Regions from separate parts of the Saccharopolyspora phatthalungensis genome, predicted to be linked through region 1. Evidence: riboswitches for the same ligand, from Rfam matches in the RefSeq annotation. Region 1 holds a riboswitch; each other region holds the start of a gene.

Region 1 (10,564 bases):
GTTCTTCGGGCCGGAGGCGTACTTCTTGGCCTGGTCGATCACCTTGCGGCCCTGCGGGCTGTTGGCGAAGTCGGCGACCTTCTTGAACAGAGACATCGTCGCTCCCGGCGGATCGGAGTCACGGCTGTCACCAGGCTACCGACAAAACGGGCACGAATCAGCCGAGCACTCCGCAAGCTCACTCCGTCCGCTTCGGTCTCCGCGCTTCGGCGTCACTCGTCGACCCCTTCCGGCGGAGGCACCGGGCCATAGTCACCCTCTATCGGCCCACTTAGGCGCTTGACCAGTTCGGGATCGGTGTAGACGAGTGCTGTCGCCTTCCATTCATGCACGGTCTGGCTGAGCGGAGCCCAGCTTCCGAGTTCCGCGGACGCGCGGAAGGTTTGCGCGAAATCCAGGGCGAATTCGGAGCGTTCACCGGATGGCAGCAGGGCCACCCAGGGGAACTCCTCGGAGAGCATGTCGATCAGCTCGTCCGGCGACAAGTGTTTGAACGCGGCGCGAACCGCGCGCGCCGCCGTCGCGGCACCTTCCGAAGCGCCGACGGTCCGGTCCTCGCGGGTGAGGATGAGCGGCGCACCGTCCCGACGGCGGATCCGCACATCGCCTTGATCGACTAATTCGGCGACTCCCTTAGGGTCGCGCTGCACTTCGCTCCACTGCACCTCACGCATGACCCCATTCTGAACTTTTTCAGAACTTCGCCGCAAGTCGGTTCGAGATCACTCGCCCGTCCGGTTGACTGGGTCACGTTCGGTTCGTAGCGTCCTGTTCGCACAATCGAATACCGCGCCGATGACGTCGTGCGGGAGAGACTCCGACTCCTCCGGGGGCGGAGCGCCGAAGGAGCAATACTCCCCAGCAAACTCTCAGGCACCGGCACCGCACGGCACCAGGCGACACGGAGAAAAGCAGAAGCGCACGCTTCTCGCCCACGGTGCAAACCACCCCCTGGAGGGTGGTGAAACTCTCAGGCCAATGACTCCGGGGAGACCGCCCGACCAGCGCAAGCCCGCGCAGGCCGGGGTCGAGGCGCCCCCGATAAGGTTGGGCGCAGTGAGCTGACCGGCCCTCGACTGCCGACCGGCGCCCACCAGGAGGAGTCTCACCCATGTCGTCGCCACGACAGACGCCCTTGCACCACGTGCACGAAGCCCTCGGGGCGACGTTCACCGAATTCGCCGGCTGGCGGATGCCCTTGCGCTACTCCGGTGACACCGCCGAGCACAACGCGGTGCGCAACGGCGCCGGCCTGTTCGACCTGACCCACATGGGTGAGATCCGGATCAGCGGGCCGCAGGCCGCCGAGGCGATGGATTACGCACTGGTCGCGAACGCGTCCGCGATCAAGCCCGGCCGCGCCCGCTACACGATGATGTGCAACGCCGCCGGGGGCGTGCTCGACGACCTGATCGTCTACCGGCTCGGCGAGCAGGAGTTCCTGGTGGTGGCCAACGCGGCGAACGCCGCCGTGGTCTCCGCCGAACTGGCCGAGCGGGTCAGCGGCTTCGACGCCGAGCACCACGACGTCTCCGCCGACTACGCGCTGATCGCGGTGCAGGGCCCCAACGCGGTCGCCATCCTCGCGCCGCTGACTGACACCGACCTCGCCGAGGTCAAGTACTACGCGGGCTACCGCAGCCAGGTCGCGGGCAAGGACGTGCTGCTGGCGCGCACCGGTTACACCGGCGAGGACGGCTTCGAGCTGTTCACCGCGCCCGGCGACGCCGAGGCGGTCTGGCAGGCCCTGACCGAGTCCGGCGCGCCGCACGGCCTGCGGCCCGCCGGGTTGTCCTGCCGCGACACGCTGCGGCTGGAGGCGGGCATGCCGCTGTACGGCAACGAGCTCTCCGCCGACCTGACGCCGTTCCACGCCAACCTCGGCCGGGTAGTCAAACTCGACAAGCCCGGCGACTTCGTCGGCAAGGCCGCGCTGGCCGGCGCCGCCGAGAAGCCCACCGAACGCACGCTGGTCGGGCTGAGCACTCAGCAGCGCCGAGCGCCCCGGCACGGTTACCGCGTGCTGGACGCCGAGGGCGCCGAGATCGGCGTCGTGACCAGCGGCGCCCCGTCCCCGACCCTCGGCCATCCGATCGGGATGGCCTACGTCGACCGAGACCACAGCGAACCCGGCACCCAATTGCAGGTCGACATCCGCGGCACGAACGTCGCGGTGCGGGTCGTCGAGCTGCCGTTCTACCGCCGCAATGCCTGACGAGATCGAACCAGGAGGCAACACCATGTCGACACCGGACCTGTTCAACGACCAGCTGGCCGCGGTGGATCCCGAGGTGGCGGCGGCGGTCGGCGCCGAACTCAACCGCCAGCAGACCACGCTGGAGATGATCGCGTCGGAGAACTTCGCACCGCAGGCCGTCCTGGAGGCGCAGGGCTCGGTGCTGACCAACAAGTACGCCGAGGGCTACCCGGGCCGCCGCTACTACGGCGGCTGCGAGCACGTCGATGTCGTCGAGCAGCTGGCCATCGACCGGGTCAAGGAGCTCTTCGGCGCCTCCTTCGCCAACGTCCAGCCGCACTCCGGCGCACAGGCCAACGCGGCGGCGATGTTCGCGCTGCTCAAGCCCGGCGACACCATCATGGGCCTGGACCTGGCGCACGGCGGCCACCTCACCCACGGCATGCGGATCAACTTCTCCGGCAAGCTCTACAACGTGGTGCCCTACCACGTGCGGGCGGACGACCACCGCGTCGACATGGAGGAGGTCGCCCGGCTGGCGCGGGAGACCAAGCCGCAGCTGATCATCGCGGGGTGGTCGGCGTACCCGCGGCAACTGGACTTCAAGCGGTTCCGGGAGATCGCCGACGAGGTGGGCGCCTACCTGATGGTCGACATGGCGCACTTCGCCGGGCTGGTCGCCGCCGGGCTGCACCCCAACCCGGTGCCGCACGCCCACGTCGTCACCACCACCACCCACAAGACCCTCGGCGGCCCGCGCGGTGGCGTGATCCTGTCCTCGGACAAGGAGTTCGCCAAGAAGTTCAATTCCGCGGTGTTCCCGGGGCAGCAGGGCGGGCCGCTGGAGCACGTGATCGCCGGCAAGGCGGTGTCGTTCAAGGTCGCCGCCTCGCCGGAGTTCGCCGACCGGCAGCGCCGCACCGTGGAGGGCGCTCAGATCCTGGCCGAACGGCTGCTGGCCGCCGACGCCAGCAAGGCCGGGGTGCAGCTGGTCTCCGGCGGCACCGATGTGCACCTGGTGCTGGTGGACCTGCGCGACTCCGAACTGGACGGCAAGCAGGCCGAGGACCGGTTGCACGAGATCGGCATCACGGTCAACCGCAACGCGGTGCCCAACGACCCCAGGCCGCCGATGGTGACCTCCGGGCTGCGGATCGGCACCCCGGCGCTGGCCACCCGCGGCTTCGGCAAGGAGGACTTCACCGACGTCGCCGACATCATCGCCGAGGCGCTCAAGCCCGGCTTCGACGAGACCACCAGCGCCAAGCTGCGTGCCCGCGTCGAAGCACTCGCCGCGAAACACCCGCTGTACCCCAACCTCTGAAGTGAGGACTTGTCCCGACAAAGCACGGATGTGGATCTTGTAGGGCGGGGGCGTTGTCGCCCCATCGCGGGTCGGCGAGGCTCTTGGCATGACGATCTCGCTGGACGAGCTGGTCGCGAAGGCACTCGACCGGAGTGCGCCGACCCGCGATGAGGCACTCGCCCTGCTCACCGAAGACCTCGACGTGCTGGACGTGGTGGCCGCCGCCGGGCGAGTGCGTCGGCACTTCTTCGGCCGTCGCGTGAAGCTCAACACGATCATCAACCTGAAAAGCGGGCTGTGCCCCGAGGACTGCAACTACTGCTCGCAGCGGCTGGGGTCTTCCTCGGACATCTTGAAATATTCGTGGATCAAGCCCGATGAGGCCGCCGAGGCCGCCGACCGGGCGGCGCAGGCCGGTGCGAAGCGGATCTGCCTGGTGGCCAGCGGTCGCGGACCCGGGCAGCGCGACATCGGCCGGGTCGCCGAGATGATCGAGGCGATCAAGACTCGGCAACCGGACGTGGAGATCTGCGCCTGCCTGGGTCTGCTCGGGGAAGGCCAGGCCGACCGGCTGCGCCAGGCCGGGGTGCACGCCTACAGCCACAACCTCAACACCAATGAGGCCCGCTACGCCGACATCTGCTCGACGCACACCTTCGCCGACCGGGTCGACACCGTGCGGCAGGCGACCGGCGCGGGCCTCTCCCCCTGCTCCGGGGCGATCTTCGGCATGGGCGAGTCCGATGCGGACATCGTGGACATGGCCTTCGAGCTGCGCCAACTAGACCCGGACTCGGTGCCGATCAACTTCCTCATCCCGATGGAGGGCACCCCGTTGGGCACCGACTGGCACCTCACCCCGATCCGCTGCCTGCGGATCCTGGCGCTGTTCCGGTTCTTCTTCCCGGACGTCGAGGTCCGCCTGGCCGGTGGCCGCGAGATCCACCTGCGCGGCATGCAACCCCTGGCGCTGCAAGTCGCGAACTCGATCTTCCTGGGCGACTACCTGACCAGCGAGGGACAGTCCGGTGTGGACGATCGGGACATGATCGCCGACGCGGGGTTCATCGTCGAAGGCACCGACGAGCAGACCCTTCCGGCGGCCCGCCACGACCTAGTCGCGATCCGCCGCCGCGGCGTCGGCACCGACCAACCGGCCAACGCTTGACTCAGGGCTCCAACTGGGCACGCAGCCAGTCGTGGAACTCGCCGATGTGGTGTTCGGAGGGCACCAGCACGCCGCCGTCGGCGTAGGCGCGGGAACTCATCGCCGGTTGACAGCGTTCGCAGGCGTCGAAGTCCTGCTGGTTGACCCGGTGGAACAGCTCGACCGAATGCGACACGTCGTGCCCCGCTTCCACGACCTCTGGCGCGTAGAGCCAGTCGCACTCGACGATCGTGCGGTCGGCGGCCAGCGGGAACATCCGGTGCACGATCACGTGGTCCGGCACCAGGTTCAGGAACACCTGGGGCCGGACAGTGATCGCGTAGTACCGGCGGTCGTGCTCGTCGCCAACGCCTTCCAGCCGCCCGAACCCGCCGCTGCCGTCCACCGTGAACCCGTCGACGTCCTCGCCGAACTCGGCGCCGTGGCCGACGTAGTACTGGGCGGCGTAGCCGTCGGCGAATTCCGGCAGGACCTCGGTGAGTTCCGGATGGATCGTGGCGCAGTGGTAGCACTCCATGAAGTTCTCGATGATCAGCTTCCAGTTGGCCCGCACGTCATAGCTGATCCGGCGGCCCAGGGCGAGCCCGTCCACGCCGTAGCCGCCGATCACGTCGTCGCCGCCGAGCCGTCCGGAGACGGCCGCGATCACGGTGTCGTCGAAGGACGGCGGCTCGTCGGCCAGGCACACCCACGCGTAGCCGAGCCATTCCCGTAGGGCGACGGGGATCAGCCCGTATTTCGTCCGGTCGACGTCCGGCATCGAAGTGAGGTTCGGTGCCGCGATCAGCTTGCCGTCGGTACCGTAAGTCCAGGCGTGGTAAGGGCATTGGAACGCGCGCTTGACCTGCCCGGTGTCCGCTACGCACAGCCGCGCGCCGCGGTGCCGGCAGATGTTCAGGAACGCTCGCAGGCCGCCGTCGCGTCCCCTGGCGATCAGCACGCTCTCCCGCCCCACCTGGACGGTCCGGAACTGCCCGGCCTCGGCCAGGTCGGCGGTGCGCACGGCGCAGAACCACATCGCGCCGAAGATCCGGTCCTGTTCCAGGGAGAACAGCTCGGGATCGGTGTAGTAATGACCGGGCAACGTCGAGATCAGGCTGGACGCCTGGTCCGTGGTCGTCATGGTGTCCCTTTCAACTGCGCAAACGCTTCATCTCGGGGTCGAACAGCGGCTCCTCGGCGACCACCGCGGGCACCTTCTCGCCGAAGTACTCGATCTCCACGGGGGTGCCGGGCACTGCGTGCGAAGAGGGCAACCAGGCGTACGCGATGCTTTCGCCGATGCTGTAGCCGTATGCCGCGCTGGTGACGTAACCGACCGGTGCCCCGCCCGCGTGCACGGGTTCGGATCCCATGACCACGGACGTCCGGTCCTTGATCAACAGTGGGCTCAGCTTGCGCCGGGCCTCCCGCCCCTCCAGCGCCGCCCGGCCCAGGAAGTCCTTGTCCATCCGGACCGCGAAGCCGACACCGGCCTCGAACGGATCGTGCTCGGTGGTCATGTCCGCGCCCCACGACCGATAGCCTTTCTCCAGCCGCAGGCTGTTGAAGGCGCTCCGACCGGCGGCGATGACGCCGTGCTCCTGCCCGGCGTCCCACAGCACGTCCCACAGCTTGCGCCCCTGGTCTGCCTCGGCGTAGAGCTCCCAGCCAAGTTCGCCCACATAGGACAGTCGCATCGCGGTCACCGGGACGCCGCCGATGAACGCGGCCTTGTTCCGGAAGAAGCGGAAGCCTTCGTGGGAGAAGTCGGTGCTGGTCAGGGACTGCACGAGCGCACGCGCCAGCGGGCCCCAGACACCGACGCAGCAGGTTGCGCCGGTGATGTCCCGGACCTGGACGCGGCCGTCTTCGGGCAGCTGCCGCCGCATCCAGTCCAGGTCGAGGTTCCCGTTGGCGCCGACCTGGAAGCGCTGCTCGGACAATCGCGCCACGGTCAGATCGCTGCGCACGCCACCGGCGGCGTTCAGCGACAGCGTGTAGGTGACCGAACCGGGTTTCTTCGCGAGCTGGTTGGTGGTCAGCCACTGCAGGAATTCCAGCGCGCCGGGCCCGGTGACTTCCAGCCGTTTGAGCGGGGTCATGTCGAACAGCGCGACCCGCTTGCGGGTGACCAGCGCTTCGGCCCCGGCGATCGGCGACCAGAACCGCGAGGCCCAGGCACCGCGGGCGGGCACTTCCTCGACCTCCGGCAGCCCGGCGTTGGCCGCGTACCAGTGCGGGCGCTCCCAACCCGCGGCTTCGAGGAATTCCGCGCCGAGTTCTTGCTGCTGCTCGTAGAACGGGCTCGTCCGCATCGGCCGCGGCTCCTGCCCGGGTTCGAGCGGGTGCAGGATGTCGTAGACCTCGATGAAGCTTCGGCTGCTGCGCGCATGCACGTACTCGGGGCTGCGCTGGGCGGACTCGAACCGGTTGAGATCGCACGAATGCAGGGACTCTTCCGGCTGCCCGTCGACGAGCCACTGCGCCATCGCCCGAGCCACCCCGGCCGAGTGCGTGATCCACACGGCCTCGGCAACCCAGAATCCGCGCAGGTCGGGATGTTCGCCGAGCAGCGGCATCCCGTCCGAGGTGAAGGAGAACAGCCCGTTGATTCCTTCGACGACCTCGGTTTGGGCGAGTGCCGGCAGCAGCGAAACGGCTTCCTCCCACCCCGGCCGGAAGTCTTCGGCGGTGAACGGCTCGATCGACGGCATCACCGAGGTCTGTCCCGGGGCGCGGATCTCGGCGGGGTCCACCGTCATTGGTCGGTGCCCGTAGTAACCGATGCCGATGCGGTCGACGTGTTCCCGGAAGTACAGGTCGCCGTCCTGGTGTCGCAGGATCGGCAGTCCGGCCTCGGCGCGCTCATCGTTGCGCCCGGCGATGTCGGCCAGCGTCCCGGTCTTGGCGTACTGGTGCGCCATCGGCACCAGCGGTATGTCCAGGTCCACCAGCGCACCGATGCGCGGCCCCCACATGCCGACGCAGGAGATGACGATGTCGGCGGGGAACCGGTCCTGCTCGGTCACGACCGCGGACACTCGCCCGTCGCCGCGCGCGATGGAGACAACGCGCTGCCCGGGCAGGAACCGCGCGCCCCGCGCCATCGCGCGCCGCGCCTGCGCCTCGGCGGCGCGCACCGGCTTGGCCAGCCCATCGGTAGGAATGTGCAGCCCCCCGTGGATTCGCGCGACATCCACCAGCGGGTGCATTTCGACGCACTCGGCGGGGCCGAGCAGGTGGCTTTCGACGCCCCACGAGGTGAGCCAACCGTGCCGCCGCTTGACCTCGTCCCACCGCGCCGCCGAACCGGCCACCTCAAGCCCGCCAAGCTGGCGGAAACACCACTCGCCGTCGAGGTCGAGGTTGCGGTACTTGGCCGCGGTGTAAGCCGCGAACCGGGTCATGGTCTTGCACGGGTTGGCCTGGAAAACCAGGCCCGGCGCGTGGGAGGTGGAGCCGCCGGTGGCGAACAGCGGCCCCTGTTCGAGGACGGTGACGTCGGTCCAGCCGCGTTCGGTGAGCTCGTCGGCGAGAGCACAGCCGACGATTCCGGCTCCGATGACGACCACGCGGGGTTGGTTGCCCATGAGGCCTCCTGGGTGGGTGCGTCGACGCCGGCAGCACGAGGACACCGGCTCCAGAAGCAGCAGGGGGATGTTGCGCGATGCGCGCCAAGTTTCGTTACGAGCAACACGGTCGCCGGAAGCCCCCGGGCCCGTCAAGAGCGCGCGGCCGGATTTTTGGCCGTGTAACACGGATGGACGCCTCGGCGGCGTGTCCGTGCCAACACGCGGCTAACGCTGAAGGGTGTGTCGCGCGAAACATCAAAAAAGTACCGCGATCCTCTTGACGCGCCCGGGACCCGAGCCGCACATTGTTGCGCATTGCACTCCGTGTTCTGGATAGCGCAACGGAGGTCCTTGATGTTTCAAGCCTGCCCCCTGTCCGAATTGCCGCCCGGCGAGTCCGTTCGCATCGAGGCGCATGTCCCCATAGCGGTGTTCAACGTGGATGGCGATCTCTACGCCATCGACGACACCTGCAGCCATCAGGACGCTTCGCTGTCCGAGGGCTGGGTGGAGGACTGCCGGGTGGAGTGCCCGCTGCACGCGGCGGCATTCGACCTGCGCACGGGCCTACCGTGCGGGCTGCCGGCGAAGCGTCCGGTGCAGACCTACCCGGTCGCGGTCGCGGACGGGATGATCTACGTCGAGACCGAAGCGCAGGAAGTCGCATGAGGGCGGTCGCGATCGTCGGCGCGTCGCTGGCCGGCTGGCGAGCGGCGCAAGAGCTGCGCGCGCAGGGTTTCGAAGGCCGGATCGAGCTGATCGGCGAAGAAACCCACCGCCCTTACGACCGACCGCCGCTGTCGAAGGATTTCTTGTCCGGCGGCCTCGGCGCGAAAGACCTTGCACTGGCTGAGGAAACCGATCTCGCGGAGGTAGCCGCGACTTGGCGCCTGGGCCGACGAGCGGTCGCACTGGCGCCAAGCGACGGTGTGATCGAACTTGACGACAGCACGCGTTGCCAGGCCGACGGCGTGGTGATCGCGACCGGCGCGACCCCGAAGACGCTGCCAGCCATCCCGCCGGGGGTACACACCCTGCGCACGCTCGACGACGCGCTGGCGTTGCGCGACGATCTGCGCCCGGGAGCGAAGGCGGTGATCGTCGGCGCCGGTTTCGTCGGCGCCGAGGTCGCATCGACGTGCCGGAACCTCGGCCTCGACGTCACCGTGGTGGAGGCGCTGGAAGTGCCGCTCGCGCCCGTCGTCGGCCCCAAGCTCGGCGCGGTGTGCGCGGCCCTGCACGCGGACCACGGCGTGCGGCTGCTCTGCGGAACGGGGGTTGAGCGACTGCACGGAGAACAGCGGGTCACGGCGGTGGAGCTGACCGACGGCACCGTCCTGCCGGCCGACGTGGTGGTGGTCGGCATCGGCGCGCGCCCGAACACCGACTGGCTGCACGGCTCGGGCCTGACGGTGTCGAACGGCGTGCAGTGCGACGCCGGGGGCGTCACCGACCTGCCGAACGTGGTAGCCGTGGGGGACGTGGCCAGCTACCGCACCCCTAACGGAGCTCAGCGGTTCGAGCACTGGACGACGGCGATGGAACAACCGGCGACGGCGGTCCGCAACCTCCTCGCCGGACGCACAACGGCGAACTTCACGTCGGTGCCGTACTTCTGGTCGGAGCAGTACGGAGTCCGAATTCAGTTCGCCGGACACGCGCGCCCGACCGACCGGATCGCGATCGTCGACGGAGCCCCGGACGATCGCCGCTTCGTAGCGACGTTCCACCGCGAGGACGAGACCACCGGTGTCCTGGCGATGAACAACCCCAAGCTGTTCACCAAGCATCGCAGACAACTGATCGCAAAGCCCACGGCACCGGTCAGCTGACCGCCGCCTCGGGACGCGAGCGGCGCGTTTCGCCCGCCGGGTCCCGCTGGGAGGGGATAAGGTCCCGGAGGTGTTCGCGATGCTGGGCGGGCAGCGCCTTGCCACCTGGTCGCGGTCTTCGGTCGATGTCCACGGTGGACGGTGGGATGAAGACGGGTCTGCCCTCGCGCATCTGGATCTCCCACCGCTGACTGTGCACGGTCCGGTGATGGGAGCCGCACAGCATTGTCATGTTGGCCAGTTCGGTGGGGCCACCATCGATCCAGCTCACGACGTGATGCGCGTCGGGGGTCCCCGGCGGCCGGTCGCAGCCGGGAAACGAACAGACGCCGTCGCGTTGGAGTAGCGCGGCGCGCAGGTGTGCGGGTGCGGTTCGCCTGGCCCGGCCGAGGTCCAGGGGCAGGCCAGCTCCGTCGAGGACCATGGGCAGTACTTCGCTGTCGCAGGCGATGCGCCGCGCGTTCTCGGCGGTGATGGCACGCCCGGTGTTCAGCGTGCCGGGCATGC
Region 2 (10,564 bases), 600 kb from region 1:
CCGAGCTTCTCGGTGCCGTAGGTCAGCAGGAAGGTGGTCAGGATGAAGATGAACGTGTTGAACCCCAGGTTTACCCCGGCCGACAGCAGAATTTGCCGCCAAGAACGGGCGAACGCCTCGGCGACCGGCAGCCGGGCCCGCTCGCCGCGCTGCCGGATCTTCGTGAACTCGGGGCTTTCGGCCAGCCTCAGCCGCACGTACAGGCCCACCCCCACCAGCACCAGGCTCACCAGAAACGGCACCCGCCATCCCCAGGTGAGGAACGCGTCGCCGGAGATCGCCGTGGCGCCGGCGAACGCTCCGGTGGCCAGGAACAGGCCGCTCGGCGATCCCAGGAAGGTCCACCCGCCGTACCACCCGTGCCGGTGCGGCGGCGCGTGTTCGACGGCCATCAGCACCGCGCCCCCCTGCTCGCCGCCGAGGAAGAAGCCCTGCACCAGCCGCAGCACCACGAGCATTACCGGTGCCCAGACGCCGACCTCCTGGTAGGTGGGCAGCAGTCCGATCGCCGCAGTGCACACGCCGGTCACGCTCAGCGTGATGACCAGTATCAGCTTGCGGCCGACCACGTCACCGAAATGCCCGATCACGCCGGCCCCCATCGGCCGCGCCAGGAACCCGGCGCCGAACGTGGCGAACGCCAGCAACTCCCCCACCCACGGGCCATCGGCGGGGAAGAACAACTTTTTGAACACCACGGCCGCAGCGGTGCCGTAGATCAGAAAGTCGTAAAGCTCGATGGTGTTGCCCACCGCGCTGGCGAACGCCGCCTTGCGCACCGTGGCGCTGTCCGGCCCCGTGGGTACCGTCGCCATCAGGCCTCCTTGCTGTTGCGGACACACTGCCCGAATTGTGTTGTGGATCACAACGCCGAATCGGGGAGAGCCGCAAGCAGTCCGCCCGACGTCGCGTGGTCCCGGACAACAACGCCAATGATCGACGATCGGTTCACCACCTTATCGAGCAGCTCACCGCTTATGGGCGACTTCCGGCCCAGCCGGGCTGCACCATGTTGTGACACGTCGTGATTGAAACCGGTTCGGGCGAAACACTTTTCAGCGATCTACGGGACGAAGGTGCGGCGATTGACGCGGCTGCGGCGATAAAGGAAAGCGAATCGTCTGCTCAACCATCCAGGAGGATTGACGAGATGGCTGCACAACAGCTGATCGGCCGAACGCTCCTTGCCGCCGCAACTCTGGTCGGCACCGCTCTGGCACCGGCGCTCGCCCACGCGCAACCCGCGTCGGCAACGACCGGCACCATGATGAACCTCTCGGTCCGGGGCGAACTGCGCGGTGATGGCACCCGCACCGCCTTCTTGACCTGCGAACCGACGGGCGGCTCGCACCCGTTCGCAACCGACGCCTGCCAAGAGCTCAGCAACGTGAAGGGCGACTTCAACCAGCTCAGTGGCGGTCACTCCATATGTCAACTGGACCACCGGCCGGTGACACTGATCGCGACAGGTAACTGGCGCGGTCAACCGGTCACCTTCGAGAAGACCTACTCCAACGAATGCGTGGCCAAGGCGGCGACCGGGAAGGTGTTCTCCTTCTGACAGCACCGGCGGGCCCCGTTCGTGCGGGGCCCGCCACCGGCCGTGACCCGCGAGGACCGCTCTCGTTCCACCATCCGGGAGCGTTACCGTGAACTCATGGCGACCGACCCAGAAGACTGCGATTCGCGCTGGCCACGACGGTTGTACCGGGACGGCTCCGAGCCCGATCCCCGATTCACCCTCGCCAACGAACGCACCTTCCTGGCCTGGATCCGCACCGCACTCGCCCTGATGGCGGGCGGTGTGGGCATCGAGGCCCTGAACGCGGTCACCGACCGACCGAGTCCATTCCGGACCGCGTTGGCGATCTTACTGCTACTCGCCGGGGTGCTTAGCAGCGCAACGGCTTTCACGCGGTGGATGGTCACAGAACGAGCCCTGCGGCGCGGACGGCCGCTGCCCGCGCCACGGCTGGCACCGGTGCTCGGCTACGGGCTCGGTGCGGTCGGCGTCGCCGCCTGCGTCCTGCTGTTCGTGACGGGACTCTGACGTGGAGCGCCCCACTGGCCCCTGGGATCCCGGGCTGCAGGTCGAGCGCACCACCCTGGCCTGGCTGCGCACCACGCTTGCCTTCGTCGCCGGCATGCTGGTGCTGCTGCGGCTAATCGGACACGAAAGCACGATCGCGGCCGCGGCCTGCGGTGTGCTCACGCTGCCGCTCGGGATCACCATCAGCTGGCTTGTCTGGCGCCGACACCTCCGCAACGAACGCAGGCTGCACGCGGAGACCCCGCTGCCAGGCGGCGCGCTGCCCGCCGCGGTGGCCGCCCTTTCGGTGCTGGCCGGCTGCTCTGGCCTGATCTACGTGCTGTTCGCTTGAATCAGGCCACCCGCAGTTCGATCTCGACATTGCCGCGAATCGCGTTCGAGTACGGGCAGACCTCGTCAGCTGCGGCGGCGAGTTCCTGCGCCTGCTCGCGCGGCACGCCGGGGAGGTCGACTACCAGAGCAACGCTGAGGCCGAATCCGCCGCCGTTGCGCCCGATGCCGACCTGGGCCGTGACCGACGAATCGGCGATATCGGCCTTGGCTCGGCGCGCCACCAGTTGCAGCGCACTGTGGAAGCACGCCGCGTACCCGGCGGCGAAGAGCTGCTCGGGGTTGGTCGCGGCGCCACCGGCGCCACCCAGTTCCTTAGGCACCGCGAGGTCGAGGTCGATAACCCCGTCCGAGGAACGAGTCCGCCCGTCCCGACCGGCACCGGTCGCCGTCGCTTCTGCCGTGTAGAGCACTGTCATCGTCCTACCTCCTGCTTGCCTTCCGCCTCTCGCTGTGCCGCATCCAGCGCGACCGTCAGGCGCTCCAATGTGGACCGCAACTGGGCCAGTTCGTCGACCTCCAGCCCGGTCCCGGACACCATCCGGTCGGGGATGCGCTGAGCCCGCTCCCGCAGCTCCGAGCCGTCCGTTGTCAATGCCACGGCCACAGACCTCTCGTCCGTAGCGCTGCGTTGCCGCGTGATCAAACCGCGTGCCTCTAGCCGCTTCAGCAAGGGCGACAACGTGCCGGAATCCAGCCGCAGCGCGGCGCCGAGCTCTTTCACCGTGACCAACCCGCGCTCCCACAGCACCAACATCACCAGGTACTGCGGATACGTCAGGCCGAGCTCGGCCAGCAACGGCCGGTACAGGCCGGTGAACGCCCGCGAAGCGCTGTAAAGCGCAAAGCACACCTGCCGATCCAAGGTCAACTGCGAGTCAGCCACACGAACAAGATAGCGCAAAACTAAATTGCACACAACCAAATTGTGCCCTCCCGATTGACAGCATGGGAACTTTCCTGTCAACCAGCACCGAGTTGGTGCCCGGCGAACGAGCAAGAAAACCTTCCTGCCAAACCCAGCCCACGACCCCGGGGACGCTGGGAGGAAGGGAACCTTTCTGTCACACCGTCCGCGAGCCGAGTACGCGGGTCGGGTACGGATCTTCAGGTGGGCGTCGGCTTCCGGGTTTTCAGATACGCCCTGCACTCCGAGAAACGGATCTCGAGGAACAAACTCACCGGGGCCAAGGCCGGGGGCGCAAGAACGTTCCCCGCGCCGCAGGAGTGCTGGGCGCGACCGGTGACAGGAAAGTTCCCATGCTCACCGGTCGCGCGGCGTGGTCAGCATTCGATGACGTTGACGGCCAGACCGCCGCGTGCCGTCTCCTTGTACTTGACCTTCATGTCCCGGCCGGTCTCCCGCATCGTCTTGATCACCTTGTCCAGCGAGACGAAATGGGTGCCGTCGCCGCGCAGTGCCATCCGCGCCGCCGTGATCGCCTTCACAGACGCGACCGCGTTGCGCTCGATGCACGGGATCTGCACCAGACCACCGATCGGGTCGCAGGTGAGCCCGAGATTGTGCTCCATCGCGATCTCCGCGGCGTTCTCCACCTGGCTCGGGGTTCCGCCGAGCACCTCGGCGAGCCCCGCGGCGGCCATTGAGCACGCGGATCCGACCTCGCCCTGACAGCCAACCTCGGCCCCAGAGATCGACGCGTTCTCCTTGAACAGCACACCGACCGCGCCCGCCGCGAGCAGGAACCGCACTACACCGGCGTCGTCAGCGCCGGGCACGAACCGCATGTAGTAGTGCAGTACCGCGGGCACGATCCCCGCCGCCCCGTTCGTCGGCGCGGTCACCACCCGCCCACCGGCCGCGTTCTCCTCGTTCACTGCGAGTGCGAAGAGCGTGACCCACTCCAACGGGTCGTCCCGATCGGTGAGCGAAGCGGCCAGTTCCGCCGCCCGACGCCGTACCTTGAGCCCGCCGGGCAGTTCGCCGGACTTGCGGCATCCGTTATCCACGCATTCCCGCATGACCTGCCAAATGCCTAGCAGCTCCTTGTGCACGGCGTCTTCGTCGCGCCACGACAGCTCGTTCGCCAACATGACACCACTGATCGGCAGCCCTGACTCGGCGGTTCGGGTCAGCAGTTCAGCACCGGTGCGGAACGGGTAGCGCACCGCGGTCTCGTCCGGTTTGATCCGATCGGCTCCGCTGGCTCCCTCGTCGACGACGAAGCCGCCGCCCACCGAATAGAACACCGCACTTTCCAGCGGGGCATCGTCGGTGCCGGTCGCGGTGAACCGCATCCCGTTGGGGTGCAACGGCAGGGACTTGCGCCGATGCATCACCAGGTCGCGGTCCACGGTGAACCGGATCTCCTGCACCCCGTCGAGGCGCAGCCGCCCGGTCTGCTTGATCTCCACCACACGGTCCTCGACGGCCGCCGGGTCGACGGTCTCGGGACTGTGCCCCTCCAGACCAAGCAACACCGCTTTCGGGCTGCCGTGCCCGTGCCCGGTCGCCCCGAGCGAACCGAACAGTTCCGCCTTGATCCTCTTGACCTGCGGCAACCGGCCCGCGCTGTGCAGGCGTTGCGCGAACAGCTTCGCTGCGCGCATCGGGCCGACGGTGTGCGAACTGGACGGCCCGATGCCCACCGAGAACAGGTCGAAGACACTGATCGCCATTGATCGCCTCCTGCCTCGCCTGCCCCCGCTACTCCGCGACCAGGTCCGCGTACTGCTCGGCGGTGAGCAGCGAACCGGTTGCGGTGGCGCGCACTTCGAGCAGCCAGCCCTCGCCGAACGGGTCGGCGTTGACCAGCGCCGGGTCGTCCACGACGGACTCGTTGATGGCCACGACCTCGCCCGTCACCGGCGCGAACAGGTCGCTGACGGATTTGGTGGACTCGAGTTCGCCGCAGGCCTGGCCGGCTTCGATCTGCTTGCCGGCCTCGGGCAGTTGCACATAGACAATGTCGCCGAGCGCTTGCGCGGCGTGTTGCGTGATGCCGATCCGGACCAGCTCGTCGCGGTCCTCAAGCCACTCGTGCTCTTCGGTGTAACGCAGGTGGGCAGGCAGAGACATCTCGGGAGGCTCCATCGCTGTCGGGGCACGGGCATGCCAGTTGCTGGGCCTCCCCCTCTGTTGCGGAACCTGAGAGCTTCGCCGTGGCTGTCGCGGCTTGCACCGTGGGTGGAGCGTCAACGAGGACGCACGCTTTCCAGAGTTGCCTCGCCCGAACGGTCATGGATGCCTGAGAGTTTGTGGGGAGTCTTGCTCCTTCGGCGCCCTGGCGGCTCGGCGCGAGCTCGCAGGGTCTCTCCCGCACGGGGTCAACGGCCGGTATGCGATTGTCGATGTGCTCAGCAACGATAAACGGGCCAGCCCTGGTGTCAATGCCCTCCCCCTTCGACCCGTGGCGGCCCCCGATATCAGGAGGCCGGGGATGCTGGAGATCCGGGCGCTGGTCGAGCGGGTCGGGCCGACGCTGCTGCGCGCCGTGATCGTCCCGGACCCGACCGTCTGCGTAGGGGATGTCGTCATCGCCGAGCCCGATCAGCCGCCGACTGCGGCGGGCGGTGATCTCGTCCTTGGTGTGGCCGTCACGGGTCGCGAGAAAGCGGTGGAGCTGACGCGGGTTTGCGGTACGCAGGGCGCCGCAGCGGTGCTGCTGAAACCGCCGATCGCCGCGGATGACGCCGTGGCCACCGCAGCCGAGCGGGCCGGGGTGGCCCTGGTCGAGGTTCGGCCCGGTACCGCTTGGGCGCAGTTGGTTTGGTTGATACGTGCCGCGCTGGCCGGAACGGGCATCGAAGAAGACACGCGCAGCAGCGGGGTGGGCGATTTGTTCCGGCTCGCCGATGCGGTGGCCGACGTGGTGGATGCGCCGGTCACGATCGAGGATGCGCATTCGCAGGTCCTGGCGTATTCGGCCCGGCAAGACCTCACCGATTCGGCGCGGGTGTCGACGATCATGGGTCGCAAGCAGCCCGACGATGTGCTCGCCAAGTTCCGGGCGCGCGGCACGTTCCGGCAGATCAGCAAGGGCAGTTCGGCGATCTTCGTGCCCGCCCAGCAGGACGGTACGTTGCCGCGGCTTGTGGTGCCGATCCGGATGGGCGGCGAACTGCTCGGCTCGATGTGGGCCGTGGTGCCCGGTGAGGTCTCGGAAGAACGCTCCACCGCCTTCGCCGATACCGCGCCGCTGGTCGCACTGCAATTGCTGCGGTGGCGGGCCGTGGCAGACGCGGAGCGACGACGATCCGCCGAGCAGGTCCGAGTGCTGCTGGAGGGCGGTGAAGGATGGCGGGCTGCCGCCAACGAGTTAGCGGTGCCCAGCGAGACCCATCGGGTCGTGGCCATTGAAATGCCGTCGTCCGCAGGCCCAGCGGAGGGGCATCGGCTGGCGATGTGGGAATGGATCACACGTGGGATCGGACGGCGCCCGTTGGTCACCGAGATCGGCACCATGCTTTACGCACTCGTGCCCGACCGGGCCCGCACCGGCGGGTGGCCGGATCTGCGGCAAGCGCTCATATCCCACGACGTGTCGCCACGCCCGCTGATCGCGGTAGGCACCGCGGTAGCGGTCGCTGAACTGCCGCAATCCCGATCGCAGGCCGAGGAGCTGATCAGTCTGCTGCGCACCGGCCAGTTGCAGGATCGGGTGGCGGTGTACGAGGACAACTGGCACCTGCTGGTGCTCAGCCGGATGGCCGGGGCGGCGACTGATGCCGGCATCGGCACCCTCGGGCCGGTGCCGATGCTGCGCGAACACGACCGCATGCAGGGCACGGAGTACCTGGCCACCCTGCACGCTTGGCTGCGCCATCCCGGCGATCCACGACAGGCGAGCCGGGAGTTGCGCGTGCATCCGAACACCTTCCGGTACCGGATGAAGCGGCTCGCCCAACACGTCGACATCGACCTCGAAGACCCCGATGTCCGCTCAGCACTGCTCGTACAACTGCTGGCCGACCGCTGGGCGCAGCACGGCTGAGAGCAAGGGAACCTTTCTGTCACTCCCACCGCGATGAGCCGCGCGACAGCGGATCAGCTGAAGGGAACCTTCCTGTCACCGCGGATGCGCGGACACGCCCCAGAGCAAGGGAACCTTTCTGTCACCGCCGGGCAAGGACACTCCTCGGTGCGGCGTGGAAGGGAACCTTCCTCTCACGTTTTGCGGGGCGGGTTCCTGCCGTCGCGGGGGCGGCCGAGGTGCATGGGAGGAAGGGAACCTTCCTGTCAGACCGCACCTCCGATGCGCGTTTCGCCTCGCATTTTTGCCTCGATTCGCCTCGTCAGAGGGCATTGTGCTGCGAGCACAATGCGGCCGGGGCAATCTCATTCGGCGGGAATGATGCGCCTTTGGCAGTGGCGGCGGATCGTTATGCGCAACAGGAACGAAAGGACATGCCACCGTGAAGATCGCAGTGCCGCGCGAGATCAAGAACAACGAATACCGGGTCGCGATCACACCCGCTGGTGTGCATGAGCTGGCCTCCCGTGGACACGAGGTTTTCGTCGAAACGAACGCCGGCGCGGGATCTTCGATCCCTGACGAGGACTACCTCGCGGCTGGCGCGAAGGTGCTGCCCACCGCCGAGGAGGTGTGGGCGGAGGGCCAGCTGGTCCTCAAGGTCAAGGAACCGATCGCCGAGGAATACCCGCGCATGCGCCGGGACCAGGTGTTGTTCACCTACTTGCACCTGGCCGCTTCGGCCGAGCTGACCGACGCGATGTTGAAGTCCGGGGTCACCGGTATCGCATACGAGACGGTGCAGATGGCCAACGGCAGTCTGCCGCTGCTTGCGCCGATGAGTGAGGTCGCCGGGCGCCTCGCCCCGCAGGTGGGCGCCTACTCGTTGATGCGTCCCTGCGGTGGGCGCGGCGTGCTGCCCGGTGGGGTTCCCGGCGTGCACCCGGCGCGGGTCGTGGTGATCGGCGGTGGCGTCGCCGGACTCAACGCCGCACGCGTTGCGCTGGGCATGGGTGCCGATGTCGAACTGCTCGACACCAACGTCGACAAGCTCCGCGAAATTGACCGCGACTTCCACGGCCAGATCCGCACTGTGACGTCCAACCGCTACTCCGTCGAGCGGGCTGTGCGGGCTGCCGACCTGGTCATCGGTGCCGTTCTGATCCCCGGCGCGAAGGCGCCGAAGCTGGTGTCCAACCACCTGGTTTCGGAGATGAAGCCGGGTAGCGTGCTGGTGGACATCGCGATCGATCAGGGTGGCTGCTTCGCCGACTCTCGCCCGACCACGCACGACGACCCGACCTACCAGGTGCACAACTCGGTCTTCTACTGCGTGGCGAACATGCCGGGCGCGGTCCCGAACACGTCGACGCACGCCCTCACCAACGTTACGTTGCCGTACGTGCTGCGCATCGCCGACCAGGGGTGGCAGCAGGCTTGCCGCACGGACGCCGCGCTCGCAGGTGGCCTCAACACCCACGACGGCCACCTGGTCAACGAGCCGGTCGCCGAGGCACACGGACTCACCAGCACCCCGATCAGCAGCGTCCTGCACTGATCGCCGACAACCGCGAGCAAGGGAACCTTCCTGTCACAAGGGGCAGGAAGGTTCCCTTGTTCGCAACGACTTGCGCCGCACTGGGCCGGATGGGGGCGGGCGTCGACTTGACTTGGGAACGCAAGCGCGTCCGCAGCATGATCTAGAAACGCAATCCGGGAACGCACCGGACACAATTCACCGAACAGGTGAAAGCGTCAAACAGCCGAACGGGGCGGCCCGCTCAACCAGCCTGGGGGTCACCGGGAGCAGGCCGCCACTGTCAGTGTAGGACACGATCGCCCGTTTGCCGACGACGCGAGCGGTCGCACTGCCGCCAATTTAAGGCCGAATCGATAACCACTCGATGGGGTGAGCATCGGGAGATGCCCGTGCAGGCGTGCACTCCGACTGCCGATGTCACCCGTTGGAGTCAGTGCGGGGTGCTCGTATCCCCGCAATCTCCGCCGACAAAACCGACGAACCCGAAACGCTCGACGACGGTGGGAGATGACGTGACGGATCCGGCGCTGCGACAAGCTGTCCTCGATCGACTCGACAGGCTGGACCTGGCTGCGGCAGACGACGCGCCAGAGGTGCTGCTGCCGCTGGCACGCTCCGAGCTTTACCGGCTCACCGAAGGCCTGCGCGCCCTACTCGACAAACACCTCCCAGACGAGGACGGCCGATGCCCCTCGTGTCCAGGCACGCTGCGTAGTCGGCCTTGGCCGTGCACAGTGTGGGAGGCCGCGCACAGGCAACTCTTCGGTGACCATTCCGGGCAACCCGCGCACGCCCTCGGCCCGCGCCTCGAATCGGTGCGCCGCAAGCTGTGGCGCAGCATCGCGGACACGGCGAAGTACGTCGCCGTCATGCCGGGGCAGATCGTTCCCTCGACCGGTCCCGGGCCGAGCGACGGGGACACCAACGAGCTCGCCCCGATCTGGCCACCGGGTCGCGGCTCCCGCTGCCGATGAGCCGCCACTTCGAAACCGATCGCGGCAAGATCTACCCGGCATCCGTGATCGACCGGTCGATCCGCTGGCTGCGGCCGCGATACCGCTGAGAACGACCTGGGAAATCGACGACTCCGCACCTGAGCACCGGTGCGTGTCCGGCAGGATGGGGACCGACGGCTGAACAGGTGACGATGGAGGGGCGTGTGCACGACGGCAGTGGCCGGCTCATTGTGCAGGGTCTCAGCAAGAGCTTCGGGCCGGTCAACGCGGTACAGGACCTGAGTTTCACAGTGCGGCCCGGCGCGGTGACCGGGTTCCTCGGTCCGAATGGGTCGGGCAAGACGACGACGCTGCGGATGCTCCTCGGCCTGGTCACGCCGACCTCGGGCACGGCCACGATCAATGGTCTCCCGTTCCACCAGCTACCGAACCCGGCGAAGGTGGTTGGCGCCGTCCTCGACGCGCAGAGCTTCCACCCAGGCCGCACCGCCCGCCACCACCTGCAGTGCTACGCCGCCGCGATGAACGTGCCGGACGCGCAGGTGGACCGCGCGCTTGAGCTCGTCGGCCTGTCCGCCGCCGCGAGGCGCAAGGCGGGCGCCTTCTCGCTGGGCATGCGGCAGCGCCTTGCATTGGCCACCGCGCTGCTCGGCGACCCGCAGGTGTTAGTGCTGGACGAACCGGCCAACGGGCTGGACCCGGAGGGCATCGCCTGGCTGCGGAACTTCCTGAAGGCCTTCGCCTCGAGTGGTCG
Region 3 (10,564 bases), 2.3 Mb from region 1:
ACCGTCGATGCGCCGCACCGGCGGCCACACCTTCACCACATCGGTGCCCAACGGGTAGGCCGCTTCCGCACGGGAGTAAGCGTGGTCCCAGTCCTTGGCCAGCGAGGCCGCCGTGTGCGGGGCGTGCACGAGCGGGTTGTCGTCGGCCGGCCACTGCCCGGCGACGACCTTGTCGATCTCGGCCCGGATGGCGATCATCGCCTCGCAGAAGCGGTCCAGCTCCGCCAGGTTCTCGCTCTCCGTCGGCTCGACCATCAGGGTGCCGGCCACCGGGAACGACATCGTCGGCGCGTGGATGCCGTAGTCGGCCAGCCGCTTGGCGACGTCGTCGACGGTGATGCCGCTGGTCTTGCTGATCTGCCGCAGATCGAGGATGCACTCGTGCGCCACGAAGCCGCCCTTGCCGGCGTAGAGCACCGGGAAGTAGCTGTTGAGGCGGCGGGCGACGTAGTTGGCGGCGGCCACCGCGGTCAGCGTCGCGCGGCGCAGACCGTCGGCGCCCATCATCCGCACGTACGCCCAGGAGATCGGCAGGATCGAGGCGCTGCCCCACGGGGCGGCGCTGATCGGACCGACGCCGGTGGCCGGTCCGGCCGCCGGCTGCATCGGGTGGTTCGGCAGGAACGGCGCCAGGTGCTCGCGCACGCCGATCGGACCGACACCCGGACCGCCGCCGCCGTGCGGGATGCAGAACGTCTTGTGCAGGTTCAGGTGCGAGACGTCGGAACCGAACTTGCCCATCCGGGCCAGGCCGATCAGGGCGTTGAGGTTCGCGCCGTCGACGTAGACCTGGCCGCCCGCATCGTGCACGAGGCCGCACACCTCGCGCACGGTGTCCTCGTACACGCCGTGCGTGGACGGGTAGGTGATCATGATCGCGGCGAGGTCGTCGGCGTGTTCGGTGACCACCTCGCGCAGGTGTGTCATGTCGATGTTGCCGGCGTCGTCGCAGCGCACCACGACCACCCGCATCCCGGCCATCACCGCACTGGCGGCGTTGGTGCCGTGCGCGCTCGCCGGGATCAGGCACACGTCCCGGTCGGCGGCACCCCGGCTGTGGTGGTAGGCCTGGATCGCCAGCAGGCCGGCGAATTCGCCCTGGCTGCCAGCGTTGGGCTGCAGGCTCACGGCGTCGTAGCCGGTGACCTCGGCAAGCCAGGTCTCCAGGTCCTTGACGATCGACAGCAGCCCTTCGGCGTCCTGGGCGGGCGCGAACGGGTGCAGCGAACCGAACTCGGGCCAGGTGATCGGCTCCATCTCGGCCGTCGCGTTGAGCTTCATCGTGCACGAGCCCAGCGGGATCATGCTGCGGTCCAGCGCGATGTCCTTGTCGGACAGTTGCCGCAGGTAGCGCAGCAGCGAGGTCTCGGAGCGGTGGGTGTGGAACACCGGGTGGGTGAGGTATTCCGAGGTGCGGGACAGCGCCTTCGGCAGCGCGTCCGGGGTCTCGGCGTCGAGCTCGTCGATGTCGACGCTCGCGATGCCGAATGCCTGCCACACGGTCGCCAGGTGCGCCCGCGTGGTGGTCTCGTCGCAGCTGATGCCGACATGGTCGGCGTCCACCCGGCGGAGGTTGATGCCGCCCCGGCGGGCCGAGGCGACGACGTCATCGGCCTTGCCCGGCACCTTCGCGACGACGGTGTCGAAGAACTCCCGGTGCAGCACCTCGATCCCGCCGCGGCGCAACTGCTCGGCGAGCACTGCCGCCATCCGGTGCGCGCGGGTCGCGATCGACCGAAGCCCGGCCGGGCCGTGGTACACCGCGTACATCGACGCCACGACGGCCAGCAGCACCTGCGCGGTGCAGATGTTGCTGGTGGCCTTCTCGCGGCGGATGTGCTGTTCGCGGGTCTGCAGCGCCAACCGGTAGGCCTGGTTGCCGTCGGCATCCACGCTCACCCCGACCAACCGGCCCGGGAGTTGCCGCTCAAGTCCCTTGGCCACGGCCATGAACCCGGCGTGCGGACCACCGAAGCCGATCGGCACGCCGAAGCGCTGCGTGCTGCCGACCACCACGTCCGCACCGATCTCGCCGGGCGAACGCAGCAGCGTCAGCGCGAGCAGGTCGGCCGCGACGACGACCTTCGCGCCGCGCCGGTGTGCCTCGGCGATGATTTCCTCCTGGTCGCGCACCGCACCGGAGGCGCCCGGGTAGGACACCAGCGCGCCGAAGAACTCGCCCTCCGGCAGCGCCTGCGCGCCTGGAGACAGATCGGCGACGACGACCTCGATGCCCAACGGCTCCGCGCGGGTCTCGATCACCGCGATGGTCTGCGGCAGCGTGTCGGCGTCCACCACGAACCGGGGCGACTTCGACCGGCCCGCCCGGCGCGCCAGCGTCATGCCTTCGGCCGCGGCGGTGGACTCGTCGAGCATCGACGCGTTCGCCACCGGTGCCCCGGTCAGGTCGGCCACCATCGTCTGGAAGTTCAGCAGCGCTTCGAGCCGGCCCTGCGAGATCTCCGGCTGGTATGGGGTGTACGCGGTGTACCAGGCGGGGCTCTCCAGCACGTTGCGCCGGATCACCGGCGGCGTGATCGTGCCGTGGTAGCCCAGCCCGATCATCTCGGTGTGCGGGTGGCAGCGGCGCGCCAGCGCGCGCAGTTCGGCCAGCGCCTCCGCTTCGGTGGCCGGCTCGGGCAGCGCGAGTTGCAGGTCGCCTTCCCGGATGGTGTCCGGCACGGCGCTCTGTCCCAGCTCCTCCAACGAGCCGACGCCGATCACGTCGAGCATGTGGGCCAGCTCGGCCGGCATCGGCCCGACGTGCCGGTCGGCGAACGGCGTACCGTGCTCCAGGGCGGCCAGTGGGATGCGGTCGTGGGTCACGTCGGTCATCGCCAAACCTCAATCATCGCGGCGAACAAAGGGCGGCAGTGCAGCCGCGGCTGCTCTGCTCTCCCCCTCTGTCACTGTCCGCGAAGCGAACGCCTGAGAGCTTCACCCGGAGCCCGGGCTTGCACCGTCGGCGGGATGCACCACGGCCGTGGTGCGCCCTCTTTCCAGAGGTATCTCGCCCGTGCGGTCCAGGTGGCCTGAGAGGTTGACGGGGAGGCTTGCTCCTTCGGCGCCGACCGCGGCCGAAGCCGGGGCCGGACTCTCCCGCACGGGGTCGGCGATGTAAGCGGCAGCTTACCCGATCAGCCGGCCACATAGGACCCGCGATGTCACCCGCCGCACACCGCCCGGTCGGGCACCGGGCCGGGATCAGCCGGTTTCGGCCTGTCGGTCCCGCCGCCGACGGGACAACTCGTCGTCGACCGCCGGTGCCAGTTCGCCGCCATCGGCCCGTTCGGCCGGGAAGTCGTGGATCGTGCCGCTGATCTCGCGCATCGCGCCGCTGACGGCGATACCGAACACCCCTTGGCCACCCTGCAACAGGTCGACCACCTCCTCGGCAGAGGTGCACTCGTAGACCGTCGTCCCGTCGCTGAACAGCGTGAGCCGCGCCAGGTCCTGCACGCCTCGGTTGCGCAGGTGCTCCACCGCGACCCGGATGTTGTGCAGCGACACCCCGGTGTCCAGCAGGCGCTTGACCACCTTGAGCACCAGGATGTCCTTGAACGAGTACAGCCGCTGCGAGCCGGAACCGGCGGCGCTGCGGATGGACGGGCCGACCAGCTTGGTGCGCGCCCAGTAGTCCAATTGGCGGTAGGTGATGCCGGCGATCTGGCAGGCGGCCGGGCCCCGGTAGCCGACCAGCTCATCTGGTAGCGAGGCGTCGGGGAACAGCTCGCCCTGCTCCGCGGCAGCATCCCGGTTGGGTGCTTCCTCGACCACGCCTGCCTCCCCTCGTCCGGCACCAAGCCGACGACGACGATCACCAGCGCCCGAATCATCACGATCCAAGGCCGCGAACACCGCCCAGCGGCCGAATCACACCGGAGCAATTCGCGTAACTTGACGGTATGCCCGGCCCGCGGGGAGGTCAACGCGACGCGCGGACACCCGGACGACCCGGCCCCCGCCTGCGGGCGCAAGCGGGGGCCGGGATGTCTCGTCGGGCGGATCGGCAGGATCAGGTGTCGGCGCCGCGGAAGTCCTCCGGCGATACGGAGTCCAGGAACTCGCGGAACTTCTCCACCTCGTCTTCCTGCTCGTCCGGGATGACCAGCCCCGCTTCGTCCAGCACCGATTCATCGGCGTGGATCGGTACCCCGATGCGCAGCGCCAGCGCCACCGAATCGCTCGGCCGCGCCGAGACCCGCACATCCCCGTCGAACACCAGCTCGGCGAAGAAGGTGCCGTCCTGCAGATCGGTGATCCGCACCTGTTCCAGGTCGCGCCCCAGGGCGCCGATAACGTCCTTCAGCAGGTCGTGAGTCAGGGGTCTTTGCGGCCGCACGCCCTGTTGCTCCAGTGCGATGGCGGTCGCCTCGACCGAGCCGATCCAGATCGGCAGGTAACGCTCGCCGTGCGCCTCGCGCAACAGCAGAATCGGCTGGTTTGCTGGTAGTTCAACTCGCACGCCGACGACGCGCATCTCGCTGCTCATCGTCACATCGCCTCCTCCAGCGCGCCGAAGCGTGACATCCCCGTCGAGGATCGCGCACCGACGCCTCCGACGCTACCCGCGATACGGCGGACACGCCCATCCCTGATAGCGGTCTGGTCGACCACCGAATTCGCGGCCTTCCTGCCGGGTGCATCTGGCCCGAACCGCTGGCTGAGCTCCTCATCGAGCATTACCCAGCACGATACACCGCCCACCGGCCGGTGAAACCGGTGCGGAGGAAGGCACTGGGACGGAGAAACCGGTTGCGACGTTGGGAAATTCCCCGCGCGAGGACGCAGTTGATCTCGGCTGCGCAGTACCTTGACGCGCCAGCGGGGCGACGCCGCCTCGGCGTCGCCCCGCTGGCAGATCGAAAAATCGTTTCCGAAGCCCTCAGCGGGCGCCTGGCCCCCCATCGATCGGGCCGGTCAGGAACACCAGTCGAAACTTCCCGATTTGCACCTCGTCACCGTTGGCCAGTACCGAGGTGTCCACCGGTTCCCGGTTGACGTAGGTGCCGTTGAGGCTGCCGACGTCGACGACCACGAAGTCGTTGCCCTCGCGCCGGAACTCGGCGTGCCGACGGGAAACCGTGACGTCGTCGAGGAAGATATCGCTGTCCGGGTGCCGCCCCGCGCTGGTGGTCTCCCGGTCCAGCAGGAATCGCGATCCCGCGTTCGGGCCGCGCTTGACCACCAGCAGGGCGGACCCTGCGGGTAGCGCATCGACCCCGGATGCGGCGGCGGGCTCCGGGGACGCACTCTCGGTGCTTTCCGGCTCCGAGAGGAAGGGCCTGAAGACCGAGGTGGTCTCCGGTGACTGCTCCGGCGGAACGTCGCCGAAGCCGCTGTTTTGGCTCACCTGAGCTCTCCTCTACGCGGATAGATCGTGCCAAGTATGTGCCCAACGTACCGTGCTGGGACAGGCACGGGGCGCGCGACTCCCGACATCTTTCTCCCTCGCCCCGACGGGCCGACGATCATGCCTGGTCGGTTAGCTTCCGGTAGCCCTCGGCGTCGAGCAGGCCCGTCAGCTGGGCTGGGTCGGCGAGCCTGAGCTCGACCATCCAGCCGTCATCCAGCGGCGCCGAGTTGACCAGCTCGGGCTCGTCCTCCAACTGCTCGTTGCGGGCCACCACCTCGCCGGTCACCGGGGCGTAGATCTCCGAGACGCTCTTGGTCGATTCCACCTCGCCCATCGGGTCACCGGCGGCGACCTGCCGACCAAGCTCCGGCAACTGAACGAACACCACGTCGCCCAGTTGCTGCTGGGCGTAGTCGGTGATCCCGATGCGCACCCGGTCCTCGGCGGTGCGCCGAACCCACTCGTGTTCTTCGGTGTATTTGATCTCGTCCGGGGCCGTCACCTGGTCCCGCCTTCCTGGTCCGCTGGTGCTGTGGATCACCGGCCACGGTGGTTCGCGTGATCGGTCCGGCGAGCGTATTCACCATGCCGCGCGGGCCGCAAGGCGACCCCGCAACGGTTCGGCTAAACCGACTTGGAGCGTGCCTGGTGGACCGCCGCCACGACCTGTCCGAGGTAGAGGATGCCCGCCCACAGGTAGAGCGCGCCGCCCCAGCAAGTCAGGGCGTAGGCGATCGGACGCGCCACATCGGACAGCGGGAAGTCCTCCTGCACCAGCAGCAACAGCGGGAACGCGTACATCAGGCAGAAGGTCGCGGCCTTGCCGAGGTAGTGCACGTCCGGCGGTTCGTAGCCGTGCCAGCGCAGCACCGGCAGGCACAGCGTCAGCACCACGTCGCGGATGATGAGCGCGGCGGCGACCCACCAGGGCACCACGTCGCGCAGCACGAAGGCGACCAGGGTCGCGACGATGTAGAGGCGGTCAGCGGCGGGGTCGAGCAGTTCGCCGATGCGGCTGTACTGGTTGAGCCAGCGGGCGAGCTTGCCGTCCAGCCAGTCGGTCAAGCCGCTGATCACAAGGACCAGCAGGGCGAGCAGATCGGCCTTCGGGCCGAGCAACAGCCAGAGGAACACCGGAACGCCGGCCAGCCGGATCACGCTAAGCAGGTTCGGCAGTGTCCACCAAGGATCCGCCCACACGCCGGCGGCGGCCTCCCGGATCCGGGCCATGCCGGGATCGGGGCGCCCTGCCGAGGGGTCCTCGCCCGCCGGGCCGGGATTCATCCCGCGGCTCCCGCTCGTGGTGTCGTCCGTGGTGCGCTCAGCATCCTGCACCACGAGCCTCCCCTGAGTGGTTGAGCGTCTTGCCCCGTTTTCGGGCGCAACCTGTGCGTCCCTACTGGATCAGGGTCTCACATTCATCGCACAACACACTGGGCGGCCGGGTGCCGCGGAGCAGGTCGATCGGGTCACGCTGCGTAGCGGGAGCCCGCCTGGGCCGCCGGTTGCGAGCTAGGCACGCGTGCGGCTCCAGCCGCGGCGGAGGAGGTCGGCATCGGTGAGGAACCTGGCCCGACCGCGGTCGTCGACGCCCGCCCAGCGGGCCCCGGCGGAACCCTCAAGCACATACGAATGGCCGCCGCTCCACACCACGCTGCATGGCGCGGTTGGCAGTTCGGCGGCCGAGGAGCCGTCGCGGGATTCGACCCGGGCGGCGGAAGCCTCGGGGGCGGCAGCCTGGGCGGCGGTTGCCTGGGTATGCAGGGCCGGTTCCGTGCTCATCGTTCGTAGCACCTCCGATTCGTTTGTCGGCGCGATGCGTGCCGGCGTTAGCCCGATCTTCGACCTCGGCTCGATTGTGGGCGTCCGAATACGCTCTGTCGCGCGGATTCCCCCTTGTAGAGACAAATGGGCACATTGCGTCGCCGAACTGCACACCGCACGGGCACGGCTGTCGGCGCGGCTGAAGACCGATTGCCGTTCATCCGATCATCCGTGTTTCGGCTGTGACAAACGTGTTTCGCGGTGTCAGGGTCGGATCGGCCTGCGCGTAACCGGCACCGTCGCGAGTTGTGCGGGCCGGGGATCCCAGCGCCGACCGCGACTGGCGGACCGGGACGCTCACCGGACGGCGGCAGCCTCGAACGACCTGTGACCCTGGCGTCACGCAAGGTAGTGCGGTAGGACCACAGGCAACATCGGCGCGTGTTGGAGGTATGTGGTCATGGGTGCCTATGCCGAGGCCTACCGGCGGAGTTTGACCGACCCGGGGGGTTTCTGGCTCGACGCGGCGGCCGCGATCGAATGGGAGCAGGCACCGTCGCGGGCCTTGGACGCAACCGCTGATCCGTTCTTCCGGTGGTTCTCCGACGGCGTGCTCAACACCTGTTTCAACGCGCTGGACCGGCACGTCCGCGACGGTCGCGGCGAGCAGACGGCGCTGATCTGGGACTCGGCGATGACCGGCGAGGTGCTTCGCTGGACGTATCGGGAGTTGCTGGACCGGGTCGCGTTGTTCGCTGGGGCCTTGCGGGCGCAGGGCGTGGCGGCGGGCGATCGGGTCGTGATCTACCTGCCGATGATCTCCGAGGCCGTCGTGGCGATGCTGGCCTGCGCCCGCATCGGGGCGGTGCACTCGGTGGTGTTCGGCGGCTTCGCGCCGAAGGAATTGGCGGCGCGGATCGACGATGCCCGGCCGACCGTGATCGTCGCGGCGTCGTGCGGCCTGGAGCCCAACCGGATCGTCGAGTACAAACCGATCGTCGACGAAGCGCTGCGGATGACCGAGCACCAGCCGGACCGGGTGATCGTCTTCCAGCGCGAGCAGTCCCGCGCCGAACTCGGGCCCCGCGATGTGGACTGGCACGACGCGCTGGCACAGGCCCAACCGGCCGACTGCGTGCCGGTCCAGGCCACCGATCCGCTGTACGTCCTCTACACCTCGGGCACCACCGGGCGCCCCAAGGGTGTGGTGCGCGACAACGGTGGGCACGCGGTCGCGCTGCGCTGGTCGATGGCCAACATCTACGACATCGGGCCCGGCGACGTGTTCTGGACCGCCTCCGACGTCGGCTGGGTGGTGGGCCACTCCTATATCGTCTACGCGCCGCTGCTGACCGGTGCGACCACGGTGGTCTACGAGGGCAAGCCGGTCGGCACGCCGGACGCCGGTGCGTTCTGGCGGGTCATCGCCGAGCACCGGGTGAAGGCGTTGTTCACCGCGCCGACCGCGTTTCGGGCGATCAAGCGGATGGACCCCGACGGCGAACTGCTGGCCAAGCACGACATCACGAGCCTGCGGACGCTGTTCCTGGCCGGTGAGCGGCTGGACCCGGAGACCTACCACTGGGCGTCGCAACGGCTCGGCGTGCCGGTGATCGACCACTGGTGGCAGACCGAGACGGGCTGGCCGATCTGCGCGAACCTGCGCGGGCTGGAGCCGATGGCGGTCAAGCCCGGGTCGCCGACCGTACCGGTGCCCGGCTACGACGTGGCGGTCCTGGACCAGGCCGGGCAGCCGCTGCCACCGGGGACCGACGGCGCGATCTGCCTCAAGCTGCCGCTGCCGCCGGGTACGCTGCCGACGCTGTGGGGCGACGACGAGCGGTTTCGCGAGTCCTACCTGTCGCGTTTTCCCGGCTACTACCTCACCGGCGACAACGGCTTTGTCGACGCCGACGGCTACGCGTTCGTGATGGGCCGAACCGATGATGTGATCAACGTCGCCGGGCACCGGTTGTCGACCGGGTCGATGGAGGCGGTGCTCGCGGCACACCCCGCGGTCGCCGAGTGCGCCGTGATCGGCGTGCACGACGCGCTGAAAGGCCAGGTGCCGCGCGGGTTCGTGGTGCTGAAGTCGGGTGTGGAGATCGCCGAGGCGACGCTTCGGGACGAGCTGGTCGCGGCGGTGCGTGCGCAGATCGGTCCGGTGGCGGCGTTCCGGGACGTCGCGGTCGTCGACGGGCTGCCCAAGACCCGCTCCGGCAAGATCCTGCGCAAGTCGATGCGCGAGATCGCCGATACCGGGAACACCAAGGTGCCATCGACCATCGAGGACCCGGCGGTGCTGGACAAGCTGCGCCCGGCGCTGCGCGGCGACTGGTAGGCGACCCCGCCGGCGCACGGGTGATCATCCGAAGTAATGGGGTGGACCGCGGCTTCGATTGAAGCCGCGGTCCACCCACCCCCAGGGATCGTGACGTTCCGGTTGAAATCGTTGTCCCGTAGGAGATGCGCCGGTCGCCGTCGACAACGGCGGTGCGGTCGGGATCTCTCAGACGACCTGGTCCAGGCCCATTGCCGACAGCGCCGTGCGGAACTTCGCGGCGCTCTCGGCGAGTTCGTCGGCCGGGTCGGAGCCCGCGAGGATGCCCGCGCCCGCGAACAGCCGCAGCGAGTCCGCCTCGATGTCGGCGCAGCGGATGGCGACCACCCACTCGCCGTCCCCGGCGGCGTCGCACCAGCCGACCATGCCCGCGTAGTAGCCCCGCTCGAACGGTTCGGTTTCGGCGATGACCTCGCGGGCCCGCTGCACCGGCGTGCCGCACACCGCCGGCGTGGGGTGCAACGCGTCGGCCAGCTCCAGCGACGAGGTCGCCGGGTCCCGGAGTTCGCCGGTGATCTCGGTGGCCAGGTGCCACATGGCGCCGGTGCCGACCACCGAGGGCGCAGGCACGCCCAGATTGCCGCAGAACGGCCGCAGTGCCTGCACCACCGCGTCCACGACGGCGGCGTGCTCGCGATGATCCTTATCCGAAGTGGACAGTTCGGCGGCGAGACGCCGGTCTTCGACCGGATCGGCGCTGCGCGGCCGGGAACCGGCCATCGGATTCGACCGCACCTGCGTGCCGCGCCGGGACACCAGTAATTCCGGGCTGGCCCCAAGGAAGGTGCGCTGCAGCCGCGGCTGCGGGCCGAAGCTGTCCCGGGTGCCGTCCTCGCCACGTCGCGGCAGGTCCACTGCGAAGGTGTAGCTCGCCGGATCGGCCAGCGCCAGGTTTCGGAGCATGCCGCGGACGTCGACCGGTCCGCCGGCGGTCAGCTCCAGCGAGCGTGCCAGGACCACCTTGCTCAGCTCGCCGTCGGCCATCCGGCGCAGCACCCGGCTGACGCTGCGCTCGTACTCGGCGGGCGTGGGCACCGAGCGCACCGCGCAGTCCGGTGCGCGGCTGCGCGGAGCCTGCGGTACCACGACGTTCAACGGGGCCG

What was found. Region 1 has a riboswitch for glycine ahead of gcvT (glycine cleavage system aminomethyltransferase GcvT). Riboswitches for the same ligand answer to the same signal wherever they lie in the genome.
Region 2: it holds a riboswitch for glycine, as region 1 does, so the genes downstream of both, gcvH (glycine cleavage system protein GcvH) here and gcvT (glycine cleavage system aminomethyltransferase GcvT) in region 1, are expected to answer to the same signal.
Region 3: it holds a riboswitch for glycine, as region 1 does, so the genes downstream of both, gcvP (aminomethyl-transferring glycine dehydrogenase) here and gcvT (glycine cleavage system aminomethyltransferase GcvT) in region 1, are expected to answer to the same signal.

What each region holds. Positions count from the first base shown of each region.
Region 1 is NZ_JACHIW010000001.1:3,555,120-3,565,683, reverse strand. It holds gene BJ970_RS16485 (hypothetical protein) at 1-96, opposite strand, end outside; gene BJ970_RS16480 (hypothetical protein) at 213-674, opposite strand; glycine riboswitch at 797-895, shown strand; gene gcvT (glycine cleavage system aminomethyltransferase GcvT) at 1,112-2,215, shown strand; gene glyA (serine hydroxymethyltransferase) at 2,241-3,521, shown strand; gene bioB (biotin synthase BioB) at 3,610-4,671, shown strand; gene BJ970_RS16460 (aromatic ring-hydroxylating oxygenase subunit alpha) at 4,673-5,794, opposite strand; gene BJ970_RS16455 (GcvT family protein) at 5,805-8,243, opposite strand; gene BJ970_RS16450 (bifunctional 3-phenylpropionate/cinnamic acid dioxygenase ferredoxin subunit) at 8,580-8,894, shown strand; gene BJ970_RS16445 (NAD(P)/FAD-dependent oxidoreductase) at 8,891-10,057, shown strand; gene BJ970_RS16440 (HNH endonuclease signature motif containing protein) at 10,050-10,564, opposite strand, start outside.
Region 2 is NZ_JACHIW010000001.1:2,954,451-2,965,014, reverse strand. It holds gene BJ970_RS13695 (MFS transporter) at 1-815, opposite strand, end outside; gene BJ970_RS39445 (SSI family serine proteinase inhibitor) at 1,025-1,561, shown strand; gene BJ970_RS13685 (YidH family protein) at 1,658-2,050, shown strand; gene BJ970_RS13680 (YidH family protein) at 2,052-2,381, shown strand; gene BJ970_RS13675 (organic hydroperoxide resistance protein) at 2,383-2,799, opposite strand; gene BJ970_RS13670 (MarR family winged helix-turn-helix transcriptional regulator) at 2,796-3,266, opposite strand; gene BJ970_RS13665 (L-serine ammonia-lyase) at 3,665-5,020, opposite strand; gene gcvH (glycine cleavage system protein GcvH) at 5,049-5,420, opposite strand; glycine riboswitch at 5,468-5,566, opposite strand; glycine riboswitch at 5,567-5,671, opposite strand; gene BJ970_RS13655 (PucR family transcriptional regulator) at 5,782-7,335, shown strand; gene ald (alanine dehydrogenase) at 7,757-8,872, shown strand; gene BJ970_RS13645 (hypothetical protein) at 9,367-9,828, shown strand; gene BJ970_RS13640 (ABC transporter ATP-binding protein) at 10,014-10,564, shown strand, end outside.
Region 3 is NZ_JACHIW010000001.1:5,826,736-5,837,299, reverse strand. It holds gene gcvP (aminomethyl-transferring glycine dehydrogenase) at 1-2,835, opposite strand, end outside; glycine riboswitch at 3,010-3,112, opposite strand; gene BJ970_RS26630 (MerR family transcriptional regulator) at 3,205-3,777, opposite strand; gene BJ970_RS26625 (bifunctional nuclease family protein) at 4,016-4,492, opposite strand; gene garA (glycogen accumulation regulator GarA) at 4,886-5,353, opposite strand; gene gcvH (glycine cleavage system protein GcvH) at 5,472-5,858, opposite strand; gene clsA (cardiolipin synthase ClsA) at 5,981-6,586, opposite strand; gene BJ970_RS26600 (hypothetical protein) at 6,869-7,138, opposite strand; gene BJ970_RS26595 (propionyl-CoA synthetase) at 7,581-9,461, shown strand; gene dhbC (isochorismate synthase DhbC) at 9,630-10,564, opposite strand, start outside.